DNA from 2 places in the Cupriavidus sp. FW306-1B-F12B genome. Region 2 is predicted to be linked to the other one. Evidence: predicted binding sites of a transcription regulator. Region 2 holds the regulator's gene; the other holds the start of a gene.
The links. Region 2 encodes FNR, which switches genes on or off when oxygen is low (the NO sensors DNR and NnrR bind a similar motif). Its sites were predicted from a motif close to TTGATNNNNATCAA; they were not measured.

Region 1 (15,987 bases), on a different contig from region 2:
GCCGTTGGTGCCGCCCTCGTCCGGCCAGGTCAGCACGAAGCCGCTCGGCCAGTGGTCCCAGCGGCCGGGCTCGTCGACAAAGCCGTACTCGCTGATCGCCGGGAATTCGCCCAGGCGGCAGCGCAGGTCCATGCCGGCGTCGGACACGATATGCATCTCGCGCGCCTTGCCCAGCCGCGCTGTCGCCGCTTTGACGCGGGCGCGATCGGCCTCGGTCGGCACCAGCCGCGCCAGCACTTCGGGCGGCTCCACCGCGAGCAGGATCCTGGTACCTTGCGCCAGGATCTCGTGCTGCTCGGGCGAGAACAGCAGCGTCATCAGGTCCAGCACCAGGTCGCTCGCCTTGAGCGCAGCGATGGCGGCGGGATTGCCGGTGAGCGGCGTGGTACCGAGGTAGGCCAGCGCGTCGCGGCTGAGCGCCTTTTCGCCGTTGACCGGCGGCAGGTCGAGCCGGTTGACGATGGCGCCCATCGATGCCGCCGCCACCATCGCGGTGCGCAGCGTCTGCGGATGCGTGGCGGCGCCGGTCAGCACGGTGACGGTCTGTCCCGGCTCAAGCTTCGACAGCGTCAGCACCTGCTTCCACGCCGCGGTCAGGTCGTAATCGCTTACGGGCATGTTCGCTCCTTGATCAGTTCAGCGCCGCACCCAGGAAATCGCCGAAGGCGCGGTAGAAGCCGCCCTCGTCGTCCCACGGGATCATGTGGCCGGCGTTGGCGACATGCGCAAGCAGCAGCGCGGGCAGCAGCTTGCGCATCTCCTGCACGTCTTCCTCGCGGATCACGTCGCCGCGGCCGGCGGTCATCAGCAGGGCCGGCACGGCGACGTGCGGCAGGTCGGCGTGGATATCGTCCTCATGGAAGCCATTGAAGCTGGCCAGGATCGCGCGCTCGTCGCAGGTATGCAGCCATTGCGCGCGCAGGCGCAGCTGGTCCTCGGTCCAGGTCGGGCAGAAGCGGCGCATGCCTTCCACGTCGATGCCCTGCTGCGCCAGCCGGATCGAATCGATGTACCACGGCAGTTGCGACGGATACGGGCGGCGGCCCGGGCCCGACACCGGCGGATCGACCAGCACCAGGCGCGTCAGGCCTGCCGGCTTGCTGCGCGCGGCGCGGATGCCGATGCGCGCGCCCATCGAATGGCCGACGATGGCGTAGCGCTGCAAGCCAAGCGCTTTGGCAAACGCGATCACATCGGCAGCCTGCGCATCGAGGCAGTAGTCCAGCTCAGCGCCGGCCTGCGACAGGCCGCGGCCGCGCACGTCGAGCACATAGGTATCGAACTGCCGCCCGAACTGCTCGCCGACAAAGCCCCAGGTCACCGCCGGGCTGGTGATGCCCGGCACGATGATGACGGCATCGCGCTGCGCGCGCGCGCCGCCCTGCCCGCCATAGCGCAGGTAGTGCTGGCGGATGCCGTTGGCGTTCACGTTGGCGCCGTAGAGAAAGGTGCTGTCTGCCATGGCCGCCCCCTTCAGTACGCGCCCGACAGCAGCGCGCCGGCGCCCGGCACCACCGGCTCCAGCCCCAGCCGCTTCAGCAGCGCATAGGTGGTGGCGACGGCGGCGGTGACCACAGGCTTGCCGGTCATTGCCTCGACCTTGGCCACGGCCGGCAGCGACGGCATCTGCACGCACGCCGACAGCACGATGACATCGGCGTCGGCCGTATTCATCTGCGCGACGATCTCCGGCAGCCGCGCCGGGTCATGGCGGCCCACCTCAAGGTTGTCGGGGATTTCCAGCGCGCGGTAGTCGACCACCTCATAGCCTTCATTGCGGATGTAGTCGACCACCAGCTCGGTCAGCGGCTTCATATAGGGTGCCACCACGGCGATGCGCTTCGCGCCCATCACCTTGAGCGCATCCACCAGCGCGCCGGCGCTGGTGATCACCGGCGCGTCGCCGCCGTTCTCGGCGGTATGCGCCTGCAGGCGCTGCTCGGACACGCGGTGGTAGCCGTGGCCCATGGCCATGATGGCGACCAGGCAGGCGTAGCCGAGCACGTCGACGCGGGCGTCGCTCAGTTCCACCGCGCAGCGGTCGGATTCGGCGTCCATGGCCGCCAGCTCTTCCTTGACCACCTTCTTCATCCGCATCCGGCTTGAGTGAAAGGTGAAGCGTTCCGGGCGCACCAGCTGGCGCGCGGCCAGCATCGCCGGGATCTCGGTTTCCATGGTGGTGTTGGAGCTCGGCACGATCTGGCCGATTCGGAAAACTTTCTGCACTGTCGACTCCGTCATCTGTTTGTCTGTCTACCCTGCCTGCTTCGCCCTGGCGGCCCTGCATGCTGCGATTGATTGTAGTGTACACACTTTATCTAGGCAAACAGAATCTGCGTCGCCGCGAATTCACTCGTTCAGTGCATACTTAACTAACCAGTCCCTGTTTTTGCGCGCAAATTCACCGATATAGCGCGATGTGTGAGCGTCTTCACGTTTCAGTAAGGGTTTTCCATAGGTTAATCAATTTCTTCTTTTACTTTGATATTTTGAGTGTGTACACTCGTTTTCAACGGTCGGCCGAGTGGCCGCCCCAGCCCCCATCGACCTTGTGTCATTGCCAGGAGAAAGAACGTGCAAGGCAAACCGCGAATCGCAGTTGTCGGCGCCGGACTCGGAGGGACGGCCGCGGCCGCCCTGCTGCAGCGAGCCGGCTTCCAAGTCAGGCTGTATGAACAGGCACCGGCGTTCTCGCGCCTGGGCGCGGGCATCCATGTGGGGCCCAACGTGATGAAGATCATGCGGCGCATCGGCATCGAGGACGCACTCAACGACATGGGCTGCCACCCCGACTACTGGTACAGCCGCGACGGCCTGAGCGGCGAGGTGATCGCGCAGATCCCGCTGGGCGACTACGCGGAGCGCCACTACGGCGCCAGCTACCTGACCGTGCACCGCGGCGACTTCCACAAGCTGCTGACCGACGCCGTGGCGCCCGACACGCTGTTCTTCAACAAGAAGCTGGACAGCGTCACCGACCAGGGCGACGTGGTGCAGTTGCGCTTCATCGACGGCACGGTCGAAGAGGCCGACATCGTGATCGGCGCGGACGGCGTCAACTCGCGCATCCGCGAGACGCTGCTGGGCGCCGAGCCGCCCAAGTACACCGGCTACGTGGCGCATCGCGCGGTGTTCCCGATCTCGCGCGTCAAGGGCTTCACGCATGAGCGCTGCACCAAGTGGTGGACCGACGACCGCCACATGATGGTCTACTTCGATACCAGCAAGCTCGACGAGATCTACTACGTCACCGGCGTGCCCGAGCCCGACTGGGACATGAGCAAGAGCTGGGTGCCGAGCAGCATCGAGGAAATGCGCGCCGCATTCGACGGCTGGCACGAGGGTGTGCAGTCGCTGATCGAAGGCACCGTCGAAGTGACCAAGTGGCCGCTGCTGGAGCGCGACCCGCTGCCGTTGTGGAGCCGGGGCCGCCTGGTGCTGCTCGGCGATGCCTGCCACCCGATGAAGCCGCACATGGCACAAGGCGCCGCGATGGCGATCGAGGATGCCGCGATGCTTACGCGCTGCTTCACCGAGACCGGCGTGGACGACTTCGCCTCGGCATTCGCGCTGTATGAAGCGAACCGCAACGAGCGCGCAAGCAAGGTCCAGCTGGTCTCGCACAACAACACCTGGCTGCGCAGCAACGAGAACCCCGACTGGTGTTTCGGCTACGATGTCTTCAACGTGCCGCTGGTGTCGGCCGGGACCGGGACGCTGTCCGCAGCGGCCTGACGCCTGACCAACCCTGCCCGCCGCAGCCCCTCATCGAAGGGGCGCGGCGCAGCGATGCGTGATGTTCAAACCGCCCCCAAGCCCCCGATGAACACGCCCCGCCCCCTGACGCTGCAAGTCAATCACACCGAGCACACGCTGAGCGTGGCCCCTGACACGCCGCTGCTCTACATCCTGCGCAACGACCTGTGCTGCAACGGGCCCAAGTACGGCTGCGGCCTGGGCCAGTGCGGCGCCTGCACGGTGCTGGTGGACGGCATGCCGGCGCGCGCCTGCGTGCTGCCGGTCAGGGCCGTGGTCGGGCACGCCGTCACCACGCTGGAAGGACTGGGCACCGATGCGCAGCCCGACCCGGTGCAGCAAGCGTTTATCGACGAGCAGGCCGCGCAATGCGGCTATTGCCTGAATGGCATGATCATGACCGCCAAGGCGCTGCTCGCGCAGAATCCCGATCCCGATGAGGCCCAGATCCGCGAGGCGCTGCGCTTCAACCTGTGCCGCTGCGGCACCCACGTGGAAATCGTGCGCGCGGTGCAACGTGCCGCGATGCTGCAACGGCAAGCGGCCGCGGGGGCCGCATCGTGAACGAAGGACTCGTGCCCCAGGCCACCCCTGCGACCGCGGTCGCGGGCAGCATGCCGCCGCCCGCCGCCGACTGCCTGGTTGCCCGGGTGCTGACACCGCCTGGCCTGCGCTGGATCGACGGCAAGCCACTGGCGGCACGCCTGCTGGGCGCGCAGCGCGAGGCCGCGCTGGCGCTGCCGGGCGTGCGCGCGGTCGTCATCCGCAACAACTTTGCCGGCGTGGCGGCGGCTTCCGGCGCACAGGCCGCCGACGCAATCCAGGCGCTGCAGGCACGATGGTCCGCCCCGCCCCGCGCCGGCGACGCGCCGGTAACGCGCCACGCGCTGGCCCGGCGCGGCAATGCCGATGCGGTGCTGGCCGGCGGCGCTGCGCGCCACACGCAGCACTACCAGTGGCCGCTGGCCGGCACCCGCGGCGAGGCGTATTGCACGGCCGTCGCCGACTGGCGCGACGGCAAGCTGACCGTGTGGCTGCCGAGCACGCGCCCTGGCGCGCTGCGCGCCGAGCTTGCCGCGCTGCTGGGCATCGCGCAGCAACAGGTGGTGCTGGCCTGCTGGCAGGCGCCCGACGACCGCGCGGACCCCGCCCTGCTCGCGCCGCACGCCGCCGCCGACGCGGCGCTGCTGGCCCACGCCGCCGGACTGCCCGTGATGCGTCGGCTGTGTGCCGCCGACCTGGGTCTTGCCGATGCCGCGCTCGATATGCGCGTCGACACCGCGCTGGCCGGCACTGCCATCGAAGCCTACGCCGCAACGCTGGCGGGCACCGCCGCCCCGGCCGTACCGCTGGCGCTGTGGCTGACGCATACGGCATCGCCCGTGGCGGACGGCATCGATGCCGACCATGCAGGCGACACCGCCATGCCGCCCTATCGCATCCCGCATGTCGACCTGGTTGCGACAGGCAACGCCGCCGCGTTCGATGCCGCGCCACTGGCGGCCGCCCGGGCCCAGGTGTTCGCCCGGGAATCCCATCTCGACGAGCTTGCCGCCGCCTCCGGCACCGATCCGGTCGCGCTGCGGCTGGCGCATCTCGACGATGCGCGCGGCACGGCACTGGTACGGCAAGTGGCCGAGCGCGCCGCCTGGACGCCGGCCGCGCCCCGCGCCAACACAGCGGCAGGCAACGTACAGCGCGGCCGCGGCTTTGCCTATGCCCACACCATCGATCACGAAGCCGGGCAGACCTGGTCGGCATGGGTGGCCGAGGTCGAGGTCGACGGCACCACCGGCGAGCTGGCGGTCACGCGCGTGACGGTGGGGCATGACAGTGAATCGCTGCCGCGCGCGCAAGCCGCGCCGTCCGCGCGCTCGCTGGAGCTGGCCGTGGCCGATGCTGCCCTGCAGCTGACGTCGGCCACGCCCGCCTTCGACACCTGGCCGGCCGAGGCGCCATCTGCCAGCCAGGCGCTGCCAGCCGTGCCGGGCAGCGCCCTGCCGGAAGTCCGCCTGGCCGGCACGCTCGCTCCGCATGACGCGCTGGCTGCCAGCCCGACCGGCACCATGCCCGCCGCCGCGGCCGTGGCCAATGCCATCTACGATGCCACCGGCGTGCGCCTGCGCGCGCCGCCCTTCAGCGCCGACCGCATCCGCCTGGCGCTGGCCGAAGCCAGGCCCGGCAACCAGCGCAGTAAGCGCGGCTGGATCGCCGCAGCCGCCGCTGCCGCTGCGGGCGTGTGCGCCACGCTGCTGCCCTGGCGCGCGCCGATCGCACCGGTGGCGCCGCCCGAAGCGGGCTTCTATTCCGCCGCCACGCTCGAACGCGGCCGGCGGGTGGCCGCCGCGGGAGACTGTGCGGTTTGCCATACCGTGCCGGGCGGCGTGAAGAACGCCGGCGGCCTGCCGCTGGAGACGCCCTTCGGCACGGTCTACAGCACCAATATCACCCCGGATGTGCAGACCGGCATCGGCAACTGGTCCTTCGCCGCGTTCGAGCGCGCCATGCGCGAGGGCATCCACCGCGACGGGCGCCGCCTGTATCCCGCGTTCCCGTACACCGCATTCGCGAAGATCAGCGACGGCGACATGCAGGCGCTATACGGGTACCTGATGTCGGCAGAGCCGGTGAAAGCCGAAGTCCCGCAGACGCAGCTGGCGTTCCCCTTCAACGTGCGCCCGCTGCTGGCCGGCTGGAACCTGCTGTTCCATCGCAACGAGCGCTTTACACCGGACCCGTCGCGCTCCGCGCAATGGAATCGCGGCGCGTACCTGGCCGAAGGGCTGGGCCACTGCAGCGCCTGCCATTCGCCGCGCAACGCGCTCGGCGGCGAAAAGGGCGGCCGCCAGTACCTGACCGGCGGCAGCGCCGAAGGCTGGGAAGCGCCGCCGCTGACCGCGCTGTCGCAAGCACCGCTGCCCTGGACCGAAGCGGCGCTGTTCACCTACCTGCGCGGCGGCTATGCACCGCACCATGGCGCCGCGGCCGGACCGATGGCACCGGTGGTCGAGGAACTGGCGCAACTGCCTGAGTCCGACGTGCGCGCGATTGCGCACTACGTGGCCTCGTTCGGCACGCCAGCGCCCTCGCCTGCCGTACTGGCCGCACAGGCAGCGCAGATCGAGCAGCGCAGCGCGCAGGCCGCGCGCACCCTGGGCGGTCCCGGCGAACGCCTGTACCAGAGCGCATGCGCGGTCTGCCACCAGTCGGACCAGGGCATCGCCCAGTTCGGCGTCAAGCCTTCGCTGGCGCTCAATACGAACCTGCACAGCAAGCTGCCGGACAACGTGATCCAGGTGCTGCTGCAAGGCATGCCGGCACCGCCCAACAGCGAACTGGGGGCGATGCCGGCCTATGCCGACACGCTCGACGACCAGCAGATCGCGCAACTGACGCAGTACCTGCGCGCGCGCTTTGCGCCCGACAAACCCGCATGGCAGGACCTGGAGAACACCGTCGCGCGCCTGCGCGCGGCGCCTGCCCACTAGGACTAATCCAGACCTTGCGGGGCCGGCGCGCCGGCCTTCCGCATCCACGCTGACCGCACCTACGCCGTGCCTGGCAAGGCGCTTCGCCACCGGGCAGGGACACGTGCATTCCCGCGCCGGCGCCATGCGCGCCACGCGCGGGAAAACCCCGAGGAGGGAAAACGCAATTCGGCCTTGCCCGCCAGTTTCATGTAGCTTACGCTGAACGATCATGTAGTGCGCACTACATGAGTGCCGCGTGGCTCGCAGCGGTGCCTCCCCGCACAAGGACGGCGCGCCGCAAGCGGCAGACGAGACAACAAAACTAAAAGATTGGCCCTTTACATCACCGGAAGCGCTGGCCCGGGGCTTGCATAGTCCCCCGCAGCGCCGACCGGGAGGCCGGGCCTGGACCAACCAAGGGTAGACAACAAGGAGTGACTATGTCGTATCAGAACCAAGCAGGTGTCGCGAGCGTGCTACCAGGTTAGTTCCAGCCTCGCCAATTGGAGTACTCACCACGTTTCGTTGCAATTCGGTGCGACTGCCCCGGTGTGATCATCACGCATTAGTCAGTACCGTCTGGCCCCGCTTCGATAAACGTGTGCGTCCGAGTTCAAGAACCAGCCTATAAAGACAGGTAGACAACATGTCGTCATCAATTTCATCCATGGCAACAACGACCATCCCGGAAGTCACGCTAGGCTCGGCTCCGCAGCCCAGCGCGAGGGGAGCGTCGTCTCAAACCATCACGATCGAGCAAGGCATCCGCGCGGCCGGCGTCGGCCGGTTCCAGTATCGGCTCTTTGTCATCTTCGGCCTGGTCTGGCTCGCTGACGCGATGCAGGTGCTGTCGATCGGCTTCACCGCGCCGTCGATCGCGGCGACGTTTGGCATTCCCGTACCGACGGCCTTGCAGACCGGGACGATGTTCTTTGTCGGCATGCTGATCGGCGCTTTCGTGTTCGGCCGGCTGGCTGACAGGATCGGACGCCGGCCAGTGCTGATGATGGCGGTGGTCATCGACGCCATCTGCGGTGTCGCTTCAGCCTTTGCACCGGACTTCCAGTGGCTGCTGTTGCTGCGTTTCCTGACCGGCATCGGCGTTGGCGGCACGCTGCCGGTCGACTACACCATGATGGCCGAGTTCCTGCCCTCGGACCGGCGCGGTCGCTGGCTGGTCCTGCTGGAGTCGTTCTGGGCCGTCGGCACGATCCTGCTCGCCATTCTTGCGCTGATCGCCGTGTCGCGAGGCAATGATGCCTGGCGGCTGATCTTCCTCGTCACGGGCATCCCCGCCCTGGTCGGCGTGGTGTTCCGTTTCTTTGTTCCCGAGTCTCCGCTCTACCTGAATAAATCGGGACGCTCGGCCGAGGCGCGCGCGGTGCTGCAGCGTGTCGCCACCGCCAATCGCGTGTCCGTTGAAATCGGCAACCTGGAGCCGCAGCCGATGGAGCGCAAGTCGGTCTTTGCGCTGTTCGCGCGCGGATGCCGGCGCCGCACCATCTGCCTGCTTGCCGCCTGGGCGCTCATCTCGATCGCCTACTACGGCGTCTTCGTCTATCTGCCGGTCAAGCTGGCGGGCCAGGGCTTTGGCTTCATGCGCGGCCAGGTCTTCCTGATCGTGCTCGCGCTGGTGCAGCTTCCCGGGTTCGCGCTGGCCGCGCACGGCGTCGAGCGCTGGGGCCGCAAGCCGACCCTGATCGGCTTCCTGCTGCTCAGCGCGGCAGGCTGCATGCTCTACAGCCTGGGTACGTCCACCGCGCTTATCGTCGGCTCGACCCTGCTGATGAGCTTCTCGCTCCTCGGTACCTGGGGCGCCCTCTACGCCTTCACGCCCGAGGTGTACCCGACCGACCTGCGGGCCAGCGGGATGGGCACTGCGGGTGCGATGGCGCGCTTTGGCGGCCTGTTCGCGCCGTCCATCATTGCACCGATCATGGCCAGCCAGTTCACCCTCGCCCTTGCGCTGCTTTCGTCATTTCTTGCCGTGGCGGCAATCGCCATCTACATGGTGGATATCGAGTCGAAGAACCGCGCGCTCGACTAGCGCAAGGCGCCGCCGGACGCTCCCGGCAGTTCAGGGAGCCCGCCGGCGGCGCTGGCGTGGCGGGTCCCGAAAGCGAAGCCACGGGCAGGGCGGCCCGCTTCCATTACAATCCGGCTGCAACGGCGCGGCGCGTGGTCGACCCGATCTCGCCGCCCGCTTCACCTGCTTGCCCCTATCCCGCCGAGCCCTCGCCGCCAGCCATGAAACAAGACCCGCGCTTTCCCAACCTGTTCATCCTCGACCACCCGCTGATCCAGCACAAGCTCTCGCACATGCGCGACAAGGAAACGTCGACGCGCACCTTCCGCGAACTGCTGCGCGAGATCACGCTGCTGATGGGCTATGAGATCACCCGCAACCTGCCGCTGACCACGCGCCGCATCGAGACGCCGCTGGTGGAGCTGGACGCGCCGGTGATCGCCGGCAAGAAGCTGACCATCGTGCCGGTACTGCGCGCGGGCGTGGGCATGAGCGACGGCCTGGTCGAGCTGATCCCGTCGGCGCGCATCGGCCATATCGGCGTGTACCGCGACGAGCAGCACCGCCCGGTGGAATACCTGGTGCGCCTGCCCGACGTGGAGGACCGCAGCTTCATCCTGTGCGACCCGATGGTCGCCACGGGCTATTCGGCTGCGCATGCCGTGGATGTGCTCAAGCGGCGCGGCGTGAAGGACGAGGCCATCACCTTCGTTGCGCTGGTGGCGGCGCCCGAGGGCGTGGAGGTGTTCCAGAAGGCGCATCCGAACGTGCAGCTGTTCGTGGCCTCGCTCGACAGCCATCTCGACGAGCACGCCTACATCGTGCCGGGCCTGGGCGATGCGGGCGACCGCCTGTTCGGCACCAAGAACTGAGTGGCGCGCGGCGGGCTGGCTTGCGCTTGACCGGCCTCAATAGTCCGCGCCACAGGGCTCCCTACACTGGCGGCAGGCGCCGGCGAGACCTCGCCGGCGGCCATCGCCAAAGCAAAGGGAGCCAAGCATGGAAGCCTTCAAGATCCTGTTCAGTACCAGCACCGGCCTGATGAGCCTGGGCGTGATCGTCTTCATCATCGGCATGGGGTGGTTCTTCGCGCGGATGTTCGCGCGCAAGATGCGCGAGGATGCGGCAGCGGCCAAGGCGCAGCAACAAGCGCAGCGCCGCTAAGGAAAAGGGCCGCTTCGCGCGGCCCTTTCCGTCATTGCGTCAGTCCGGGTCTTTACTTCTTCTTGCCCAGCAGGCTCCCCAGCACGCCGCGGATCAGCTCGCGCCCGACCTGCGAGCCCACCGTGCGCGCGGCCGACTTGGCCATCGACTCCAGGATCGAATCGCCGCGGCCGGTCTTGCCGGTGCCCTTGGTCAGCGTGCCGAAGATGTCGCCGGCCGTGCCGAGCCAGCCGCTGTCCTGCTCGCCCGCTGGCTGCCCCGCCGGCGCGCCGCCAGCGCCCTTGCCGTTGCCATTGCCGACCGTCGCCACGCTGCCGCGCAGCTTTTCATAGGCGGATTCGCGATCCACGGTCTTCTCGTAGGTGCCCGCCACCAGCGAACTTGCAATCAGCTGCTTGCGCTCTTCCTCCGTCGCCGGGCCGATGCGGCTGCCCGGTGCCAGCACCCAGGCGCGCTCGGTCACGCAGGGCGTGCCCTTGGCGTCAAGGAACGACACCAGGGCCTCGCCCACGCCCAGTTCGCTGATCGCGGTTTCCAGGTCCAGCTTGGGGTTGGCGCGCATGGTGGTGGCCGCCACCTTGACCGCCTTCTGGTCGCGCGGGGTAAAGGCGCGCAGCGCATGCTGCACGCGGTTGCCCAGCTGGCCCAGCACGGTGTCGGGGATGTCGATCGGGTTCTGCGTGACGAAGTACACGCCCACGCCCTTGGAACGCACCAGCCGCACCACCTGCTCGATCTTGTCGAGCAGCGCCTTGGGCGCATCGTTGAACAGCAGGTGGGCCTCGTCGAAGAAGAACACCAGCTTGGGCTTGTCCAGGTCGCCGGCCTCGGGCAGCTTCTCGAACAGCTCGGACAGCATCCACAGCAAGAAGGTCGCGTACAGCCGCGGCGCGTTCATCAGCTTGTCGGCGGCCAGGATATTGACCACGCCCTGGCCCTTCTCGGTCTGGCTGAAGTCTTCCAGGTTCAGCATCGGCTCGCCGAAGAAGACGTCCCCGCCCTGCGATTCCAGCGCGATCAGCCCGCGCTGGATGGCGCCGACCGAGGCGGCCGAGATATTGCCGTACTCGGTGGTGAACTGGCCGGCGTTGTCGCCGACGTACTGCAGCATGGCGCGCAGGTCCTTGGCGTCGAGCAGCAGCAGGCCATTGGCGTCGGCAATGCGGAACACCAGGTTCAGCACGCCCTGCTGGGTGTCGTTCAACTCCAGCATGCGCGACAGCAGCAGCGGGCCCATGTGCGAGACCGTGGCGCGCACCGGGTGGCCCTTCTCGCCGAACACGTCCCACAGCGTGGTCGGGCACGCGCCCCATGCCGGCTCCGGCAGGTTCAGGTCGGCCAGGCGCTGTTTTAGCTTGTCGGACGGCTGGCCGGCCTGCGAAATGCCGGTCAAGTCACCTTTGACGTCCGCCATGAAGACCGGCACGCCCAGTCGCGAGAAGCCCTGCGCCAGGGTCTGCAGCGTGACGGTCTTGCCGGTGCCGGTGGCGCCGGTGATCAGCCCGTGCCGGTTGCCCATCTGCGGCAGCAGCACCAGTTCATGTTCGGCGTTCTTGGCGATGAGGATGGGGTCGGCCATGATGTTCCTGGGGTTTTGAGGTCTGGCACCGCGGGACTCGCCACGGCAGCGGCGCGGGCAGGCCCGCGTGATAAAATCCTGGGCTGATTATAGCCAGCCGCCAGGCATATCCGTCACCTGGCGCGCGCTGTCCGAGGGCTTTGCCACCCCGGCCACGGCGCGCATGGCAACCCCGCACAACATCACCGCAGATCACCGCATTCCGCTTCGGAGAGAATCATGGCCGGTCACTCGAAATGGGCCAATATCAAACACAAGAAGGCCGCCGCTGACGCCAAGCGCGGCAAGATCTGGACCCGCCTGATCAAGGAAATCACCGTTGCCGCCAAGCTCGGCGGCGGCGATGTCGACTCCAACCCGCGCCTGCGCCTGTCGATCGACAAGGCCATGGACGCGAACATGCCCAAGGACAACATCCAGCGCGCGATCCAGCGCGGCGTGGGCGGCATGGAAGGCGCCAACTACGAAGAGATCCGCTACGAGGGCTACGGCCTGGCCGGCGCGGCCATCATCGTCGACTGCCTGACCGACAACCGCACCCGCACCGTGGCCGAAGTGCGCCATGCGTTCTCCAAGCACGGCGGCAACATGGGCACCGAAGGTTCGGTGGCGTTCATGTTCACCCACTGCGGCCAGTTCCTGTATGCCCCCGGCACGCCGGAAGACAAGCTGATGGAAGCCGCGCTCGAAGCCGGCGCCGACGACGTCGTCACCAACGACGACGGTTCGATCGAAGTCACCTGCCCGCCCAACGATTTCTCGGCGGTCAAGGCCGCACTGGAAGCCGCCGGCTTCAAGGCGGAAGTGGCCGACGTGGTGATGAAGCCGCAGAACGAAGTCAGCTTTGCCGGCGACGACGCGGCCAAGATGCAGAAACTGCTCGACGCCCTGGAAAACCTGGACGACGTGCAGGAAGTCTTCACCAATGCGGTGATCGAAGACTAAGCTGCAACAAGCCCCCATCGGCGGCGCCCCGGACACAGCCCAGGCCGCCGCCTTTTAGTATGTGTTTCTTTTCTGGCAGTGATCATGAAAGTATTGGTTGTCGGCTCGGGTGGACGTGAACACGCGCTGGCCTGGAAATTGGCCCAGTCCCCCAAGGTGCAGGTGGTGTACGTGGCGCCGGGCAACGGCGGGACCGCGCTCGACAAGCGCCTGCAGAATGTTCCGCTGACCGACCCCGAGGTCATCGCCGCCTTTGCCGAGCGCGAGGGCGTGGCCTTCACCGTGGTCGGCCCCGAGGCCCCGCTGGCCGCCGGCATTGTCGATATCTTCCGCGCCAAGGGCCTGCGCATCTTCGGGCCGACCCAGGCTGCCGCGCAGCTGGAATCGTCCAAGGACTTCGCCAAGGCGTTCATGGAGCGCCACGGCATCCCGACCGCCGCTTACCAGACCTTCTCCGACGCCACCCAGGCGCACGCCTACATCGACGCCCAGGGCGCTCCGATCGTGATCAAGGCCGACGGCCTGGCCGCGGGCAAGGGCGTGGTGGTGGCGATGTCGCTGGAAGAAGCGCACACCGCGGTCGACATGATGCTGGCCGACAACAAGCTCGGCGACGCCGGCGCGCGCGTGGTGATCGAAGAGTTCCTGGACGGCGAGGAAGCCAGCTTTATCGTGCTGGTCGACGGCAAGAACGTGCTGGCGCTGGCCACCAGCCAGGACCACAAGCGCCTGCTGGATGCCGACGCCGGGCCCAACACCGGCGGCATGGGCGCGTATTCCCCCGCCCCGGTGGTCACGCCCGCGCTGCATGCGCGCGCGCTGCGCGAGATCATCCTGCCGACCGTGCGCGGCATGGAAAAGGACGGCATCCCGTACACGGGCTTCCTGTACGCCGGCCTGATGATCGACAAGGACGGCAACCTGAAGACGCTGGAATTCAACTGCCGCATGGGCGACCCCGAAACCCAGCCGATCCTGGCGCGCCTGAAGACCGACCTGGTCGATGTGATGGAGCACGCCGTCAACGGCAAGCTCGACAGCATCGAGCTGGACTGGGACCGCCGCACCGCGCTGGGCGTGGTGATGGCCGCCTACGGCTATCCCGACAGCCCGCGCAAGGGCGATGCCATCACCGGCATCCCGGCCGAGACCGACGACAGCGTGACCTTCCACGCCGGCACCACCCTCAAGGACGGCACCCTGCTGACGTCGGGCGGGCGCGTGCTGTGCGTGGTGGGCCTGGCCGACACCGTCAAGGCAGCGCAGCGCGCCGCCTATGCCGCGGTCGAGCAGATCCGCTTCGACGGCATGCAGTACCGGACCGACATCGGCTACCGCGCCATCAAGCGCTGATCCTTCCCGGCAAACGCCGTTCCGGCCGGCATGGCTGATCCGCCTTGCCGGCCAGCTTTGGACCTGCGCGACCCGCCGGCCGCCTCAGCCGGTACAATCGTGACAACGCTGTGACGCGCCCGGCAGCCGCCAAGGCTGCCAGGCTGCCCTCAGCCCGGTCCATCCGCTTTCCGCCAACCATGATCGATTCCCAGGCAGTCCGTGCCTATCTGCTCGGTCTGCAAGACCGCATCACCGATGCCATCGGTGCCATCGACGGCCAGCCGTTCCTGACCGACGCCTGGGAGAAACCGCCCACCGAACGCCTGCGCGGCAGTGGCCGCACCCGCATCCTGGAAGGCGGCGCGGTGATGGAGCGCGCCGGCGTGGGCTTCTCGCACGTGAGCGGCGACACCCTGCCGCCGTCAGCCACCGCCAATCGGCCGGAACTGGCCGGGCGCAGCTTCGAGGCCATGGGCGTGTCGCTGGTGTTCCACCCGCGCAATCCCTATGTGCCCACGGTCCATATGAACGTGCGCTGCTTCCTGGCGCTCAAGCCGGGGACCGAGCCGGTATGGTGGTTCGGCGGCGGCATGGACCTGACGCCCTACTACGGCGACGCCGGCGACTGCGCGCACTTCCACCGCACCTGCCAGCAGGCGCTGGCGCCCTACGGCGACGACCTGTACCCGCGCTTCAAGCAGTGGTGCGACGAGTATTTCTTCCTGCGCCACCGCAACGAGGCGCGCGGCGTGGGCGGGATCTTCTTCGATGACTTCTCCGCGCTGGGCTTCGAGCGCAGCTTCGCCATGATGCAATCGGTCGGCGACGCCTTCCTGGACGCCTACCTGCCGATCCTGCAGGCGCGCAAGGACACGCCCTACGGCGAGCGCGAGCGCGGCTTCCAGGCCTACCGGCGCGGGCGCTACGTCGAATTCAACCTCGTGTTCGACCGCGGCACGCTGTTCGGCCTGCAGTCGGGCGGACGCGCCGAATCCATCCTGATGTCGATGCCGCCGCTGGTGACCTGGCGCTATGACTGGCAACCGGAACCGGGCAGCCCCGAAGCGGCGCTGTACACCGATTTCCTGCCAGCGCGCGACTGGGCCTGACGCCTGACCTATGGCCAATCCAGCGCAACACCGCAAGCCCGCCGCCGACGCGGGAGAACCGCCGCAACCGTCCGCCCGCCCCTATCGCTTGGGTATCCTGGGCGGCACATTTGATCCTCCCCACGTCGGCCACCTGGCACTGGCGCGGCTGTGCATCGAACACCTCGGGCTGGATGAGCTGGTGTGGATACCCACCGGCCAGTCGTGGCAAAAAGGCGACGACGTGACCCCTGCCGCCGACCGCCTGGCCATGACCGAACTCGCCGCCGCGGCGCTTGGCGACAGCGGCGCCAAAGTCCGCGTGAGCCGCATGGAAGTGGACCGCGCCGGCCCCAGCTACACCATCGACACCGTACGCCAGCTGCGCGCCGAATACGGCCCCGAAACCTCGCTGTGCTGGCTGATGGGCGCCGACCAGCTGCTGCGCCTGCACACCTGGCACGGCTGGCAGGCACTGTTCGAACACGTGCACCTGTGCACCGCCACGCGGCCGCGCTTTGAACTGGCGGCACTGGAGGGTCCGGTGCTGGCGGCACTGGCCGAACGCCAGGCTGACACGCACCTGATACAATGCACGCCCTCCGGCCGGATGTGGATCGACCA
Region 2 (15,987 bases):
CGATCAGTTCCGGGTTGAGGCCGTCGAGCGAGCGCAGGTCCTGCGACACCTCTTCCACCTTTTCTTCCCGGGCCAGTTCCATCGTCAGGAGCGCATCACGCGCGCGATTGCGCAGCTCGTTGACGGTGTCTTCGTCAAAGGCCTCGATCTCCATCATTTCACTGATGGGGACATAAGCCACTTCTTCCAGCGTGGAGAAGCCTTCCTCGATCAGGATGTCGGCAACTTCCTCATCCACGTCCAGCTTGGACATGAACAGCTTGCGCACGACATCGCTCTCTTCGGCCTGCTTCTGCGCCGACTCTTCCTGCGTCATGATGTTGATCTGCCAGCCGGTCAGCTCGGTCGCCAGGCGCACGTTCTGACCACTGCGGCCGATCGAGACGGCGAGGTTTTCCTCGTCGACCACCACGTCCATGCTGTGCTTTTCTTCATCCACCACGATCGACTGCACCTGTGCCGGTGCCAGCGCGCCGATCACGAACTGCGCCGGGTCTTCCGACCACAGCACGATGTCCACGGCCTCGCCGCCGATCTCGTTGCGCACCGCGGTGACGCGGGTACCGCGCACGCCGACGCAGGTGCCGATCGGGTCGATGCGCTTGTCATGCGCGACCACGGCGATCTTGGCGCGCACGCCCGGATCACGGGCAGCCGCCTTGATCTCCAGCAGGCCTTGTTCCATTTCCGGCACTTCGTTCTCGAAGAGCTTGATCAGGAACTCGGGCGCGGTACGCGACAGTTCAATCTGCGGGCCGCGCGCGGCGCGGTCCACATTCAGGATATACGCACGCACGCGGTCACCGGTGCGCAGGTTTTCCTTGGGGATGATCTGGTCGCGGGCCAGCAGCGCTTCCACGCGGCCGGATTCGACGATCAGGCCCTTCTTGTCGGCGCGCTTGACCGTGCCGGTCATGATCTTCTCGCCGCGATCCAGGTAGTCGTTCAGGATCTGCTCGCGCTCGGCGTCGCGGATGCGCTGCAGGATCACCTGCTTGGCAGCCTGCGCACCGATGCGGCCGAACTCGACCGACTCGATCTGCTGCTCGATAAAGTCACCCAGCTCGATGCTGGGGTTTTCATCGCGGGCTTCGAACAGCAGGATCTGCTTGTCCGGCTCTTGCAGGCCCAGCTCGTCGGGAACGACCAGCCAGCGGCGGAAGGTTTCATGCTCGCCCGACTCGCGATCGATCGCGACACGGATATCCACGTCTTCCTCGAAACGCTTCTTGGTGGCCGAGGCGAGCGCCGCCTCCAGGGCACCGAATACCACATCCTTGTCGACGTTCTTCTCACGCGCAAGCGCATCGACGAGCAACAGAACTTCGCGGCTCATTGCTTGTTCCCTTTTCTTTGATTTCCTTTGAAGTCGATCACCGGCACCAGGCGTGCCTTGTCGACATCGGATACGGCAAATTCCAGCAGCGCCGGGCCATCTTTGCCTTCGAACTCCAGGCCAATCATCTCCTCGCCCGCCGCGCCGGTGGGCTCGCGCAGGATGCCTGTGAAGTTCTTCTGTCCGTTGACGGGCAGGCGCAGCGTCACGCGCACCTCCTCGCCGGCAAAGCGGACATAGTCGGCCAGCTTCTTCAGCGGCCGGTCCAGTCCGGGCGACGAGACCTCGAGGCGTTCATAGTCGACGTTCTCGACCGTGAACACGTGGGTGAGCTGGCGGCTCACCTTTTCACAATCCTCGATGGCAATGCCGGTTTCAGGCTGATCGATATAGACACGCAGCAATCCGGCCGGGGCACGCTCGAGCTCGACCAGCTCATATCCCATGCCGCTTAGGGTGGTTTCGATCAAATCTGCCAGATGCACTGTTATCCCGAGTAATGGCCATCAACACCGTGGCAGGCAAACCCGCCGGTGCCGTCCGGGACGACCCTGCTGCAGCCCTGCCTGTCCGCCATCCCCCGCTCCAGCGGAGAGAACCGAAAAACGGGCGAACCAAAAAAAAATGGGCGCAATGCCCATCATTCGCCCATCCTCGACGAGGATCGCTTTTTGAATAGACTTGAATTATACGCGGATTATGTCGAAAAGGCAAAAGCCAGACATTTCCGTGCACCGAATCCGGCGCCGGCAGGCGTTCAGCCCGCCATGCGCCGCAATCAGCGCTTATCGGTTGCCGCCGCGGTTGCCACCACGGTTGCCGCCGCCACTGCCACTACCGCCGCGCGGGGAACGGTTGCCGCCCGGTTTCGACGCCTTCGGCATCACATTGCCGTTGGCTTCGCCGCCGCCGCGACGCGGCTTGCCCTGACCCTGGCCGCCCAGGCCACCCTGACCGCGCATGCCACCCATGCCGCCCATGCCGGCGCCACCACGCCCCTGGCGTGCGCCAGTGCCGCGCCCGCCGCCCAGGTTGGCCGCGTGCGAGGTCAGCAAGGTGGGCCCGTGGGTGATATAGCCCATCGAGGTCTTCATCGGGTCCGGCTGGCTGCTGCGGCCGCCGCTACCGCCCCGGGCGCCGCCCTGGTCGAAGCGCGGCAGGCCGTCCATGCCCGTGGGCATCGGCATGCCGGCAATCGCGGCTTCGGTGCGCTGCTTGCGCCCGCCTACCTTGGTGGCGCCCTTGGGAGCCTGCTCGCCCTTGCCGGGCACCTTCAGGCCGACACCGGCCATCAGCGCCTTGACGTCATTCGGCTCGACTTCCTGCCAGCGGCCGCGCTTGAGGCCACGCGGCAGCAGGAACTGGCCGTAGCGGGTGCGGATCAGGCGCGACACGGTCAGCCCGACCGCCTCGAACATGCGGCGCACTTCACGGTTGCGGCCTTCGGTCAGGGCCACGTGATACCACTGGTTGACGCCTTCGCCGCCGCCGTCGGCAATACGCAGGAAGTTGGCCTCGCCGTCATCGAGCTTGATGCCATGCAGCAGGCGCTGGCGGTCGGCCTCGGCCAGCTCGCCCAGCGTGCGCACCGCGTACTCGCGCTCCACGCCATAGCGCGGATGCATGAAACGGTTGGCAATGTCACCCGAGGTGGTGAAGATCAGCAGGCCTTCGGTATTGAAGTCCAGGCGGCCCACTGCGACCCACTTGCCGGCCTTGATGCGCGGCAGGCTGTCGAACACGGTCGGACGGCCTTCCGGATCGGACTGGCTGACGATCTCGCCGGCGGGCTTGTGGTACAGCAGCACGCGCGGCGGCTTGGTCGACACCTTGCGGTGGATCAGCTTGCCGTTCACGCGGACCTGGTCCGCCGGCAGGATGCGCTGGCCGATATGGGCCGGCAGGCCGTTGACCGAAACGCGGCCCTGCAGGATCAGTTCTTCCATCTCGCGGCGCGAGCCCAGCCCGCCCTCGGCCAGCACCTTGTGCAGCTTGGGCGCGTCGTCGTCGGCCGACAGCTCGCGCACCGGCTTGGCCTTGGTGCGCGGAATGACGGTGTCTTCGTTGTCGTACTGCTCGGAGATCACGAAGCGGAACAGGTCTTCGCTGCTCGCCGCGGTCTTGTCCCCGCCGCCCTGGCCCTTGCGGGGCGCCTGCGGCTTGCCGCCATCCTTGCGGCGGCCCTGCTGCCGCGCGCCGGTGCCCTGCGCCTCGCCCGGCGCTGCCGCCTTGCCCGAGCGCTGGACCGGCTTGCGCTTGCGGCCGGGCTGCTCGGGCTTGTCGGTGCCTTCGGCCCTGGCCGCGCGGTCCACCTTGTCTGCCTTGCTGGTGCCCTGGCCGCCCTGGCTACCCTGGCCGCCCTCGCCCTGCCCCGTCTTGCGCTTGCCGCGGCCACGCTGGCCAGCGCGCGCACCGCCCGCCGCCTGTGCGGCGCCCGCTTCACCGGCATCGGCCTGGCCGCCGGCGCCTTCGGCGCCCTCGCCGCGGTCCTGTGCCTGGCGGCGCGATGCGACCAGGTTCCTCAGCCCGCGGCGCAGCCCCTTGCGGCGGGGCGCGGCTTCGCTGCCCGATCCGGGTTCTGCGGCGCCGGTGTCGGCGGGTGCGCCCGCATTGCGGGTGTCTTGCTCAACGGAATCAGACAAGATATTCACTATCGGATGTTGCATGTTGTTCAGTTCGGCACGCGCTCGTCGTGCTCGCTCGGGTGCGGCGGGGTGCCGTTGTCCGGCAAATCGCCCCGCGCCCCGTCCGGATTGGGTGCGGCTGGTTCGGTGGAAGCGGCCTCGGCGGCATCGTCGGCTGCAGCTTGCAGCGGTTGCGCGTCAAAGCCATTGGCGCCTTGGTCGACCGGGCCGGTCGTCTCGGCTTCGTTTGCGACGGATGCTTCAGCCACATCCGCTGCGTGCGCGGCGGGGTCGGCAAAAGCCTCTTCGTCGGCGCTGGCCGCCTTGTTTGCAGCCAGGTCTTCAAAATTGATGGCCTGCTGTTCCAGCAGGGTTGCCTGCGCCTGCGCCTGGGCATCTTCCAGCGGCGGCAGCTCATCCAGCGTACGCAGGCCAAGATCGTCCAGGAACGCCTTGGTGGTCGCATACAGCGCCGGCCTGCCCGGCACGTCGCGGTGTCCGATCACCTCGATCCAGCTGCGGTCCTCAAGCTTCTTGATGACTTCCGTGCTGACCGTCACGCCGCGGATTTCCTCGATATCGCCGCGGGTCACCGGCTGCCGGTAGGCAATGATCGCCAGTGTTTCCATCACCGCGCGCGAATATTTTGGCGGCTTTTCAGGATTCAGCCGATCCAGGTATTCACGCATTTCCGGCCGGCTCTGGAAGCGCCAGCCGCTGGCCAGCGCCACCAGTTCCACGCCGCGCGGCCGCCAGTCCTGGCGCAGTTCATCAAGCAGCACGCGGATGGTGTCTGCGCCGACGTCGTCGTCAAACAGCCGCCGCAGATCATTGACGCGCAGCGGTTCCTGCGCGCAGATCAGCGCCGTCTCGAGGACGATCTTCGCCTCTTGGGTATTCATGTTGATGGTGTGCAGCCTGTCTTTGCACCTGCTCCCGGACGGATCCGGGGCACCGGAGATTTTGGATACAGCGGTGCGAAAGCCACCGCCATCTCATTGCGCAGCTAGCCGGATACCTGCTGCATCCAAGCCGTGCACTTCCCTATCTTTGCATCGAGTTGCCGGGCGTTCCGGCAGGAGATCGTTCGCATGCCGTTATGGGCCAGCCAGCGAACCTCTTGCGTAGCGCGTCCGCACATATCGGACGTCGCTGTCAGCGAACTGAAGGCCTCGGACGCAAGAAAAACGGGTATCGGGAGCAAGGCCGGCATCGCCAACACCGCAGTGCCAGCCGGACTTTTGAACCAGATCTTTTGAACCGGATGGACTTTGGGGACGGGACGGGCATCGAAAACCTTCCGCTTCCCCTGCCCTGAACTCGCCTTCTGGTATGAAGGCCGCCTGGCGCTGCTCGCCCGCTGCTTACCGCGGCTCACAAGACGCCGCGCGATACCGCAATGTTGGCGATTGTATGGCATTCCCGCCCCCGCCTGCAACCATCATCCGTTGCCCGCGCGGCGCCGGCGCCTCAGAACACCAGGCAGAATCCATGCTCGGCCAGCGAATGTGGCAACAGCACCGCTCGCGCAATGCCAAGGCCGCCGAACGCCATCACCGCCAGGCCGGCACCCAGGCGCACGCCGGGACGTCGCGACAGCGTACGCAAATAGCCCGACAGGCCGGAGAGCACCAGCAGGTTAGGCAGTGTGCCGAGCCCGAACACGCCCATCACGAGTGCGCCGGACGCCGCATTTCCCGCCAGCAGCGCCAGCGTGAGCGCCCCATAGACCATGCCGCACGGCACCAGTCCCCACGCCAGGCCCACGCCATATCGCCGCGCCAGGCCGCCGCGTGCGCGCACAAACGACGGCATGCCGCGTGCCACGCCAGCCAGCCGGCGCGCCACCGTTGCGCCGGCACGCGCCGCCAGCCGCTCCAGCCAGTCGACGGTAAAAGTGTTGCCGCGCAGCAACCGCCAGCCCGACCATAGCAGCATGACGCTGCCTGCGCCGAACAGCCAGCGCTGCACCGGCAGATAGTCCTGCTTCCACGCCGAAGCACCGACCGCGCCCAGCGCGGCCCCAAGCAGCATATAGGTCGAGATCCGGCCCAGGTGCATTATCAGCAACTCGCCCAGCCAGGCGGCACGGCTGGGCACAAGACTGATCGTGGCCGCCGCCCCGCGGCGTTGCTCCACGGCCAGCGCCACGCCGCCGCACATGGCAGCGCAGTGGACCCCGCCCAGCAAAGCCAGCAGAAAAACGCTGATCAGTACGCCAAATGTCAATTCTCACTCCCTACCACATCACATCGCACGGTAAAATGTCCTTATCGCGCCCTCGCTGCCATTTCTAGCAGGTTCCAATTGCTCACCTCCATTCCCATTACCGAGATGTCACCCCGCTGCTCCACCTGTGCGATGGGGCAGCTGTGCCTTCCGGTCGGCATGTCGCAGCAAGACCTTGCCAAGATGGACACGCTGGTTCAGGAACGCATCCGTGTGCACAAGGGTGAAACCCTGTATCGCATGGGCGATCCGCTCACCGCGGTCTATGCCGTGCGCTTTGGCACGCTCAAGACCCACGTCACCACTGAAGACGGCCGCTCGCAGATTACCGGCTTCCACCTGCCCGGCGAAATTGTCGGTCTCGACGGGCTGGGCGAGATGCAGCATGCCTCCGATGCCGCCGCGCTGGAGGACACCGAAGTCTGCGTGGTCCGCATGAGCGAGTTGCAATCGCTGTCGGCAGACCTGCCGTCGCTGCAGCAGCAGTTCCTGCGCCTGATGGGCAAGGAAATCACGCATGACCAACTGATGCTGGTCACGCTGGGCTCGATGCGCGCCGAGGAACGCCTTGCCGCCTTCCTGATCAACCTCTCTGAGCGCCTGTCGGCGCGCGGCTATTCGGCGTCCGAGTTCGTGATGCGCATGAGCCGCGAAGAGATCGGCAGCTACCTGGGCCTGAAGCTCGAAACCGTCAGCCGCCTGTTCTCTCGCTTTGCCGAAGCCGGCCTGATCCAGATTCGCCAGCGCCACGTCAAGCTCGTGGACATCGACGGCATCAAGCAACTCTACAGCCGCTCCTGCTAAGCGGCCAAGGCGCTGTCATGGCCGCATCCGGCCATGACAGCGCAGGCCTCACGGCAGCCCGCTTACTCCAGTTCGTCGGTATCGCTGAGCCGCGTCGGCATGGTGTAGAGCGTCAGTCCGCTGGACAACGCGCAGAACACCCAGGCCATCAGGAAGCCGATGGTGTAGACCGATTCGCGGGACGCTTCGATCGGCTGGCCGAAGAAGCTCAGGTCACCGGGATCCACCACCGAAAACACCGTCGCGGTCGCAAACCCAGCCATCAGGAACGCCGGCCAGAGTACCCACATCAGCCAGCGCAACCTCATGGCTGCCTCACAGCGGCAGCCTTGGGCGGCGCGGCGTCGACCTTCTCGACCACCAGGCCATGGCGCGTTGCACCCTGCACCGGCATGTCCGGATGCGCGGATGCCAGCCAGATTGTCACGCCGCACGCCACCATCGCCACCAGCGGGCCGCTCATCAACAGCCACGGCCACGGCTCCTTCCACCACGGATTGCCTTGCTGACTCATCTTGTCCCCCTTCATCTTGACGACTAGCTTCACAAATCGCGCGGCACGATGAAACTGGTGGATTGCCGGATTTCGGCATGCCCCCGCTCCGTGCCTTCGCTCGTCACTGTCACGTTGATCTTGTGCGTGCCCTGCGCCGCGGCCTCGATCGGCACGCGGATCCGGATCGGCAGCAACCGGTTGGACGTCGGCGCCAGCGATTCGGCCTGCTTGTCGTATTCCACCGTCAGGTTCTTCAATTCGTCGCTGTCGGCGCGCACGCTGATCTGCATCGGCGCTTCGGTGGTGTTGATCAGCTGCAGGCGATAGACATTCTCGATCCAGCGGCCTTCCACTTCACGGCCGAGCGCACCACGGTCGCGGATGATGTCGACCTTCAGCGGCGTGCGCAGCGCGATCGAAGCCATGAACCCGGCCAGCAGTGCCACCCAGATCACGGAATAGATAACGACGCGCGGGCGCAGCAGGCGCTTGCGCGATGCCGCCGCGGACAAGCCCTTGCGCATCGCGTTTTCCGAGGTGTACCGGATCAGGCCGCGCGGATATGCCATCTTGTCCATGACCTGGTCGCAGGCGTCGATGCAGGCGCCGCAGCCGATGCACTCGTACTGCAGGCCGTCGCGGATATCGATGCCCGTCGGGCACACCTGCACGCAGATGCTGCAGTTGACGCAGTCGCCAAGCCCCGCCTTGTGGTGGTCGGTCTTGCGCGACCGGCTGCCGCGCGGCTCGCCGCGGCCGACGTCGTAGGTCACGACATAGGTATCGCGATCCACCATCACGCTCTGGAAGCGCGCATACGGGCACATGTACTTGCACACCTGCTCGCGCATGAAGCCCGCATTGCCCCAGGTGGCGAACGCGTAGAACAGCATCCAGAACGACTGCCACGGCCCCAGCGACAGGCTGAGCACCTCGCCGCCCAGTTCGCGGATCGGTGCGAAATAGCCGATGAAGGTAAAGCCGGTCCAGAGCGCAATCAGCACCCACAGGAAGTGCTTGGTCGCCTTGAGACGGAACTTGCGCAGGCTCCACGGATCGCCGTCGAGCCGGATGCGGGCGATGCGGTCGCCTTCGACCCGCCGCTCGATCCACATGAAGATCTCGGTGTAGACCGTCTGCGGACAGGCATAGCCGCAGAACAGCCGCCCCGCGATCGCCGTGAACAGGAACAGCGCCAGCGCCGAGATGACCAGCAGCACCGCCAGGTAGATGACGTCCTGCGGCCACAGCACCAGCCCGAAGATGTAGAACTTGCGCTCGCCAAGGTCAAACAGCACGGCCTGGCGGTCATTCCATTGGAGCCAGGGCGTGCCGTAGTAGATCAGCTGGGTCAGGATCACCAGCCAGACCCGCCAGCTGGAGAAGGCGCCCGTCACCGAGCGCGGGTAGATCTTGCGGCGGACCTCGTAGAGCGTTTCGTCAGAGGTCTCGCCCGGCGCAGCGGCCGACCGTTGCAGGTCGGCCGCCCGGGCCATTTCTTCGGTCCCGGGTGCGTTCATGGGCATGCTCTCCCGCGAGCTGCCAGCGCCCGCTCACATGAGTCGTCGGTCATTGCCCGGCTCCGCCCCCAGTGTTGGACAAACCCCAGACATAGGCCGTCAGCATCCGGATGCGTTCAGGCGTCAGGATCTCCTCATGCGCGGGCATGTGGTTGTTGTGGCCCTTCAGGATGGCGTCGACGATGCTGCCTTCCGAGCTGCCATACAGCCAGACGTTGTCCGCCAGGTTGGGCGCGCCGAGCGCCTGGTTGCCCTTGCCGCCGGCGCCGTGGCATGCCACGCAGGTCGTCTTGAAGGCGCCCTCGCCACGCGACGCACGGATCGGGTCCGACGACAGGCCCGACAGCGAGCGCACGTATTGCGCCACGTCGCCCGCCTGCTTGGCGTCGATGGCCGCGGCAAACGGCGGCATCACGCCATTGCGGCCCTTGGTGATGGTCTGCTGGATGATGTCGGGTTCGCCACCATAGAGCCAGTCGCTGTCCGTCAGGTTCGGGAAGCCGCGGCTGCCGCGCGCGTCCGAGCCGTGGCATTGTGCGCAGTAGTTCAGGAACAGGCGCTGGCCGATCTCGCGCGCCTGCGGATCCGCCGCTACCTGCTTGACGTCCATCTTCAGGTACTTGGCGTAGATCTCGTTCTGCATTTTCTCCTGCGCCGCGCGGTGCGCGGCAAGTTCGCCCTGCGTGGAGAACTTCAGCACGCCGGCATACGAACCCAGTCCCGGGTACAGCACCAGGTAGGCCAGGCTGAAGATGCAGGCCAGCAGGAACATCCACATCCACCAGCGCGGCAACGGGTTGTTCAGCTCGCGCAGGTCACCGTCCCAGACATGGCCGGTGTCTTCAGTGCCGCCGGCGGTCTTGGCGACCTTGCGTTGCGAGAACAGCAGCCACACGCACCAGACGATGCCGATGAGCGCGATAGCGGCAATGTAATAACTCCAGAATTCGGAAATGAAATCGCTCATGGCTAGGTGTTCCGGCTCGATGTTGTCGTGGTTTCGTCAGGCAGCGCGAACGGCAGCATGGCGGATTCCCGGTTGGCGGCCTGCCGGCCGGCGGACCAGGCCCACCAGCAGATCCCCAGGAAGACGACCATCGACACGACGGTCGCAATGGCAGTGATCATGGCCATGGCTTACTCCTTGGGTGCCGCGGCCGCGGCGGAATCCACGCGGACGTTGCGGCGGTTGGTGCCCAGGCCTTGCAGGTAGGCAACCAGCGCATCTTCTTCGGTCTTGCCCTTGAGCTCGTCCGGTGCCTTGGCGATCTCGGCATCCGTGTACGGCACGCCCAGGCGCACCAGCGCGCGCATGCGGGCCTGGATGTCGTTGGTGGGCAGCTCGGCCCTTTCCAGCCACGGGTACGATGGCATCACCGATTCCGGCACCACGTCGCGCGGATTGCGCAGGTGGATGCGCTGCCAGTCATCCGAGTAGCGCCCGCCCACGCGCGCCAGGTCGGGACCGGTGCGCTTGGAGCCCCACAGGAACGGGTGGTCGTAGACCGACTCGCCCGCCGTGGAAAAGTGGCCGTAGCGCTCGGTCTCGGCCTGCAGCGTGCGGACCTGCTGCGAGTGGCAGCCGACGCAGCCTTCACGGATATAGATATCGCGGCCCATCAGCCGCAGCGGCGAATACGGGGTGATGCCCGGATCCGGCTCGGTGGTGGAGTGCTGGAAGAACAGCGGCACGATCTGGACCAGACCCGCAATGCTGACCACGAGGATCGTGCAGATGATCAGCCAGCCGATGTTCTTCTCCAGCGTTTCGTGGGAAAAGAAGCGTTGTTTGTCGGACATCTTTCTATCCTGGATTGATCAGTGGGCAGAGGCAGTGATGCTGGCCGGAATCGGCGCATCCACTGCGGGCTTGCCGACGATGGTCTTGAGCACGTTGTAGGCCATCAGCAGCATGCCGGACAGGAAGCACAGGCCACCCAGCAAGCGAATCAGGTAGAACGGGTACTTGGCCTTGACCGCTTCGACGAAGGCATAGGTCAGCGTGCCGTCAGGCTGCGTGGCGCGCCACATCAGGCCTTCCATCACCCCGGCGATCCACATCGAGGCGATATACAGCACCACGCCGATGGTCGCGATCCAGAAGTGCCATTCGATCATCCTGACGCTGTACATCTGCTTCTCGCCGAACAGACGCGGGATCAGGTAGTAGAGCGAGCCGATCGAGATCATCGCGACCCAGCCCAGCGCGCCCGAGTGCACGTGACCGATGGTCCAGTCCGTGTAGTGCGAGAGCGCGTTGACGGTCTTGATCGACATCATCGAGCCTTCGAACGTGGCCATGCCGTAGAACGACAGCGCCACCACCAGGAACTTCAGGATGGGGTCGGTGCGCAGCTTGTGCCAGGCCCCCGACAAGGTCATGATGCCGTTGATCATGCCGCCCCACGACGGCGCCAGCAGGATCAGCGAGAACACCATGCCCAGCGACTGTGCCCAGTCCGGCAGCGCGGTGTACTGCAGGTGGTGCGGGCCGGCCCACATGTAGGTGAAGTTCAGCGCCCAGAAGTGGACGATGGACAGGCGGTAGGAGTAGATCGGGCGCTCGGCCTGCTTGGGAATGAAGTAGTACATCATCCCCAGGAAGCTGGTGGTCAGGAAGAAGCCCACGGCATTATGGCCGTACCACCATTGGATCATCGCGTCCTGCACGCCGGCATAGGCCGAGTAGGACTTCCACAGCGACACCGGTATCTCGATGTTGTTGACGATGTGCAGCAGCGCGATGGTCAGGATGTAGGCGCCGAAGAACCAGTTGGCGACGTAGATATGCCGGGTCTTGCGCTTGACGATGGTGCCGAAGAACACGATCGCGTAGGCCACCCAGACCGCGGTGATCAGCAGGTCGATCGGCCATTCCAGTTCCGCGTATTCCTTGGAGCTGGTGATCCCCAGCGGCAGCGTGATGGCGGCGGCGACGATGACCAGCTGCCAGCCCCAGAACGTGAACGCGGCCAGCGGGCCGCAAAACAGGCGGGCCTGGCAGGTGCGCTGAACCACGTAGTACGAGGTCGCGAACAGCGCGCTGCCGCCGAAGGCGAAGATCACCGCATTGGTATGCAGCGGCCGCAGCCGGCCAAACGACAGCCAGGGTGTGTTGAAATTGAGTTCGGGCCAGATCAGCTGTGCTGCCAGCAGCACGCCGACGGCCATGCCGACGATCCCCCAGACTACCGTCATGACAGCGAACTGTCTTACGACGCCGTAATTGAAGGTGTCGACGCGTGAAGACGCGGCAGTGACATCCATTCAGACCCCCAAAGCTTAGAGAAAAGAAAAAACCTACTGACAGTGTGACTTTAGAAAAACCATGCTGCGTGTGCGTTGATCTTTATCAAGTCGCTCAGGGCATGCATGGAACCTGCGTGCTGGACCCCGGTCGGAGGGCGCGCCGCGCGGCAGGTTCATGGCTTGTCGTTGTCCAGCAGGATCGATTCGGCGGGCCGGTCCAGGTCGTCGTACTGCCCGGCATGGAGGGCCCACCACAGCGCGCCCGCGATGACCACGACAAGCACCAGGCTCATCGGCACCAGCAGGTAAAGCGTTTCCATCAGTCAGACTCCCTTGTGGCGCGGCTTGCCGGCGCGCAGCAGGCGCCAGGCATTGGCCACCACCAGCAACGACGACAGCGACATGCCGATGCCGGCCATCCAGGCCGTGACCAGCCCCGTCGCTGCGAGCGGGATGGCCACCACGTTGTAGAAGAAGGCCCAGCCCAGGTTCTGGCGCACCACCCGGCGCGTCCGGCGCGACACCGCCAATGCGGTGGCGATCTCGGCCACGCCGCCGTGCGTCAGCACCGCGTCCGCACCGGCCTGGGCCAGCGGCGCGCCGCTGCCGATGGCGATCGACACCTGGGCCTGCGCCAGCACCGGCGCATCGTTGATGCCATCGCCCACGGCCAGCACCACCGCCCCGCCCTGCTGGAGCCGCGCGACGTAGTTGCGCTTGCCTTCCGGGGTGACCGCGCCGGCCACGCAGGCTATGCCGAAGTGCGATGCCCACCAGTGGACCGCTTCGGCGTGATCGCCCGATACCAGGTGGCAGCGCACGCCCAGTTCGCGCAGCCGCGTGAGCAACTGCGGCGTCTGCGTCCGCTCCACATCGGCCAGGACGAAGCGCGCCAGCGGACCCGCTGGCGCGCCCAGCCACACCACGGTGGCGCCAGGATGGTCCGCGTCGCTGCGCCAGGTGTCCGGTGCCTGGCCGCTGTCGGGCGCCAGCGCCGCGACAAAGTCGGCGCGGCCGAGCCGCAGGCGTTGGCCATCGACGATCGCCTCCAGGCCCTGGCCCGGGACGTTGCGCATGTCGGACACCTGGAGCGGCATGCCGGCGTTACCCTGCGCCGCGGCCACCAGCGCACGCGCGATCGGATGTTCGCCACCGCGCTCCATCGCGGCGGCCAGCGCCAGGCATCGGGTCCGATCGGCGTCAGCCAGCGGCTCGACCGCGGCCACGGCAAAGCGCCCTTCGGTCAGCGTGCCGGTCTTGTCGAGGACCACGTCGGTGACGCGCGCCAGCGTCTCCAGCGCGTGGCCGCGTGTCAGCAGCACGCCGCGGCGCGACAGCGCCGCACCGGCCGCGGCCAGTGCGGCCGGCGTTGCCAGTGACAAGGCGCACGGGCAACTGACCACCAGCACCGCAATCGTCACCAGCAAGGCGCGCGACGGATCGATCCAGAGGCCCCATACCAGCCCGGTCAGCGCCGCCAGCCCCAGCAGCGTCGCCACGAACCAGCCCGCGACGCGGTCGGCCAGCGTGGCCAGGCGCGGCTTTTCAGCCAGCGCGCGGTCCAGCACCGCGACGATCTCGGCCAGGCGGGTGCCGGCGCCGACGCGTGTGATCCGCAGTTCGAGCGGGCTTGCCGTATTGAAGCTGCCGGCCAGCACGGTCTCGCCGGCGGCGCGGCGCACCGGGCGGCTCTCGCCGGTCAGCATGGATTCGTCGAGCTCGCTCGCGCCCGCCACCACGGCGCCATCGGCGGGAACGATCTCGCCGGCCTTGACGCGGATCAGATCGCCCGCACGCAGGCGCGCGACCGGCACACGCTCGCCGGCCGCACCCGTCGCGACCAGCCGTTCGCAGGTGGCCGGCAGCTGGCGCGCCAGCATCTCGGCGCCGCTGCGCGAGGCCTGGCGCACGCGCAGTTCCAGGTAGCGGGCCAGCAGCAGGAAGGCGACGAACATCGTCACCGAATCGAAATACACCTCGCCCACTCCGCGCACCGTGGCCAGCGCGCTGGCGGCAAAGCCGGCGCCGATGCCGATCGCCACCGGCACGTCCATGCCCATGTGGCGCTGGCGCAGGCTGCGCCAGGCACCGGCAAAGATCGGCGAGGCGGCATAGAACACCACCGGCAGCGTCAGGGCGAAACTGGCCCAGCGCATCAGCTGGAGCTGGCCAGGGTCGATGGTGGCCTCGTGCGTGTAGATCGGCCACGCATACATCATGACCTGCATCATGCCGAGCATGGCCACCGCCATGCGCATCAGCAGCCCGCGGCGCGCGCGGCGGTCCTGCTGGTCGGTGCGCGAGACTTCGAACGGCCAGGCCATGTAGCCGATGCCGGCCAGCGCGGCCAGCAGCCCCGCCACCGTCTGGGCGCCGTCGCGCCAGCGCACCACCACGCGCCGCGTGGCGACATTAGCGACCGCGGACTCAACGCCCGGCTGGCGGCTCAGGTGCTGTTCGATCAGCCACGCGCAGGCGGCACAGCGGATGCTCTCGGGCGCCAGCGTGATCTCGGCGCGGCCGCTGTCCAGCGGGCGGACAAACTGGGCGCGCAGCTCAGGGGTGTCGTAGGCGGCCCAGATCGGTTCGGCCTCGCGCCGGGCGTCGTCGTCGATGGGACGGGCGAAGCGGGCTTCATCCCCGTACAGGTGGGCAAAGCCGGCCGCATGGAGGGTCTGCGCCAATGCCTGGCAACCGCCGCAGCAGAACACCCGGCGGCTGCCGTCCAGCTCGGCGGCAAGCGGCTCGGTGTCCGTGACGGGCAGGCCGCAATGGAAGCAGGCCAGCCGCGCACCGGCGCCGGACGCAGCCGGGCCCACGGCATCACGGAGCGCGGACGGCGGGTACGGTGCCAGCAAGCTGGCTGAAGGACTGGTGACTGGGGGCGACGACATGGGAACCTTTTTCTACCCGATGGAGGGTATATGCGGGTCCCCGAATCGACCTTGATATAGGTCAATGCGGCCCGGCAATCGTCGCGCCGGGCCGGAAAACAACGCTCAGGTGAGCGTGGTATCCATGGTGCGGCGCTCGGATTCCAGGTATTCGCGCGATTGCATCTCGATGATGCGCGATACGGTCCGATGGAACTCATTGGCCATCTGGCCCTCGGTGTAGAGTTCGTCCGCGGGCACTTCCGCCGACATCAGCAGCTTGACCTTGTGGTCGTAGAAGACATCGATCAGCCAGGTGAAGCGGCGTGCCTCGGACGACATGCGTGGCGTCATGCGCGGCACGTCGGACAGGATCACGGTGTGGAACTGGGACGCCAGCTCCAGGTAGTCGTTCTGTGAGCGCGGGCCGCCGCACAGCGTGGCAAAGTCGAACCACACCACGCCGTTGGCCTTGCGCAGCGCACGCAACTCGCGATGCTCGATATGCAGCAGCGGCGACTCGTCGGCCACGCCGGCGATCGAGGTGAAGGCGTCGCGCAGCGCGGAACTGGCCTTGGCGCCGAGCGGCGTGTGGTACGCCTGCACCTGCTCCAGCGCGCGCTTGCGATAGTCGATGCCCGCGTCGACGTTGAGCACATCGAGCTTCTGCTGCAGCAGCGCGATGGCCGGCAGCACGCGGTCGCGGTGCAGGCCATCCGGATACAGCAGGTCCGGGCGGTAGTTGGAGGTCATAACGAACTGCACGCCGTTCTCGAACATCTGCTGCAGCAGCCGATGCAGGATCATCGCGTCGGCGACGTCGCTGACGTGGAATTCATCGAAGCAGATCAGCCGG

Region 1: the regulator FNR is predicted to act here: its motif matches at 10,151-10,164, upstream of AC3WLE_RS12730 (DUF3149 domain-containing protein).

Annotation. Positions count from the first base shown of each region.
Region 1 covers NZ_JBYSXC010000006.1:167,736-183,722, reverse strand. The annotation lists gene AC3WLE_RS12770 (2,5-dihydroxypyridine 5,6-dioxygenase NicX family protein) at 1-618, opposite strand, end outside; gene AC3WLE_RS12765 (alpha/beta fold hydrolase) at 632-1,462, opposite strand; gene AC3WLE_RS12760 (maleate cis-trans isomerase family protein) at 1,474-2,226, opposite strand; gene AC3WLE_RS12755 (FAD-dependent monooxygenase) at 2,575-3,735, shown strand; gene AC3WLE_RS12750 ((2Fe-2S)-binding protein) at 3,823-4,320, shown strand; gene AC3WLE_RS12745 (c-type cytochrome) at 4,371-7,244, shown strand; gene AC3WLE_RS12740 (MFS transporter) at 7,873-9,273, shown strand; gene upp (uracil phosphoribosyltransferase) at 9,474-10,124, shown strand; gene AC3WLE_RS12730 (DUF3149 domain-containing protein) at 10,252-10,416, shown strand; gene AC3WLE_RS12725 (helicase HerA-like C-terminal domain-containing protein) at 10,469-11,995, opposite strand; gene AC3WLE_RS12720 (YebC/PmpR family DNA-binding transcriptional regulator) at 12,215-12,940, shown strand; gene purD (phosphoribosylamine--glycine ligase) at 13,025-14,293, shown strand; gene hemF (oxygen-dependent coproporphyrinogen oxidase) at 14,473-15,384, shown strand; gene AC3WLE_RS12705 (nicotinate-nucleotide adenylyltransferase) at 15,395-15,987, shown strand, end outside.
Region 2 covers NZ_JBYSXC010000018.1:84,279-100,265, forward strand. The annotation lists gene nusA (transcription termination factor NusA) at 1-1,336, opposite strand, end outside; gene rimP (ribosome maturation factor RimP) at 1,333-1,821, opposite strand; gene rluB (23S rRNA pseudouridine(2605) synthase RluB) at 2,122-4,002, opposite strand; gene scpB (SMC-Scp complex subunit ScpB) at 4,008-4,862, opposite strand; gene AC3WLE_RS26150 (sulfite exporter TauE/SafE family protein) at 5,431-6,189, opposite strand; gene fnr (fumarate/nitrate reduction transcriptional regulator Fnr) at 6,268-6,993, shown strand; gene AC3WLE_RS26160 (hypothetical protein) at 7,056-7,301, opposite strand; gene AC3WLE_RS26165 (hypothetical protein) at 7,298-7,507, opposite strand; gene ccoG (cytochrome c oxidase accessory protein CcoG) at 7,537-9,009, opposite strand; gene ccoP (cytochrome-c oxidase, cbb3-type subunit III) at 9,059-9,976, opposite strand; gene AC3WLE_RS26180 (cbb3-type cytochrome oxidase subunit 3) at 9,979-10,143, opposite strand; gene ccoO (cytochrome-c oxidase, cbb3-type subunit II) at 10,147-10,809, opposite strand; gene ccoN (cytochrome-c oxidase, cbb3-type subunit I) at 10,828-12,276, opposite strand; gene ccoS (cbb3-type cytochrome oxidase assembly protein CcoS) at 12,432-12,578, opposite strand; gene AC3WLE_RS26200 (heavy metal translocating P-type ATPase) at 12,582-15,152, opposite strand; gene zapE (cell division protein ZapE) at 15,258-15,987, opposite strand, start outside.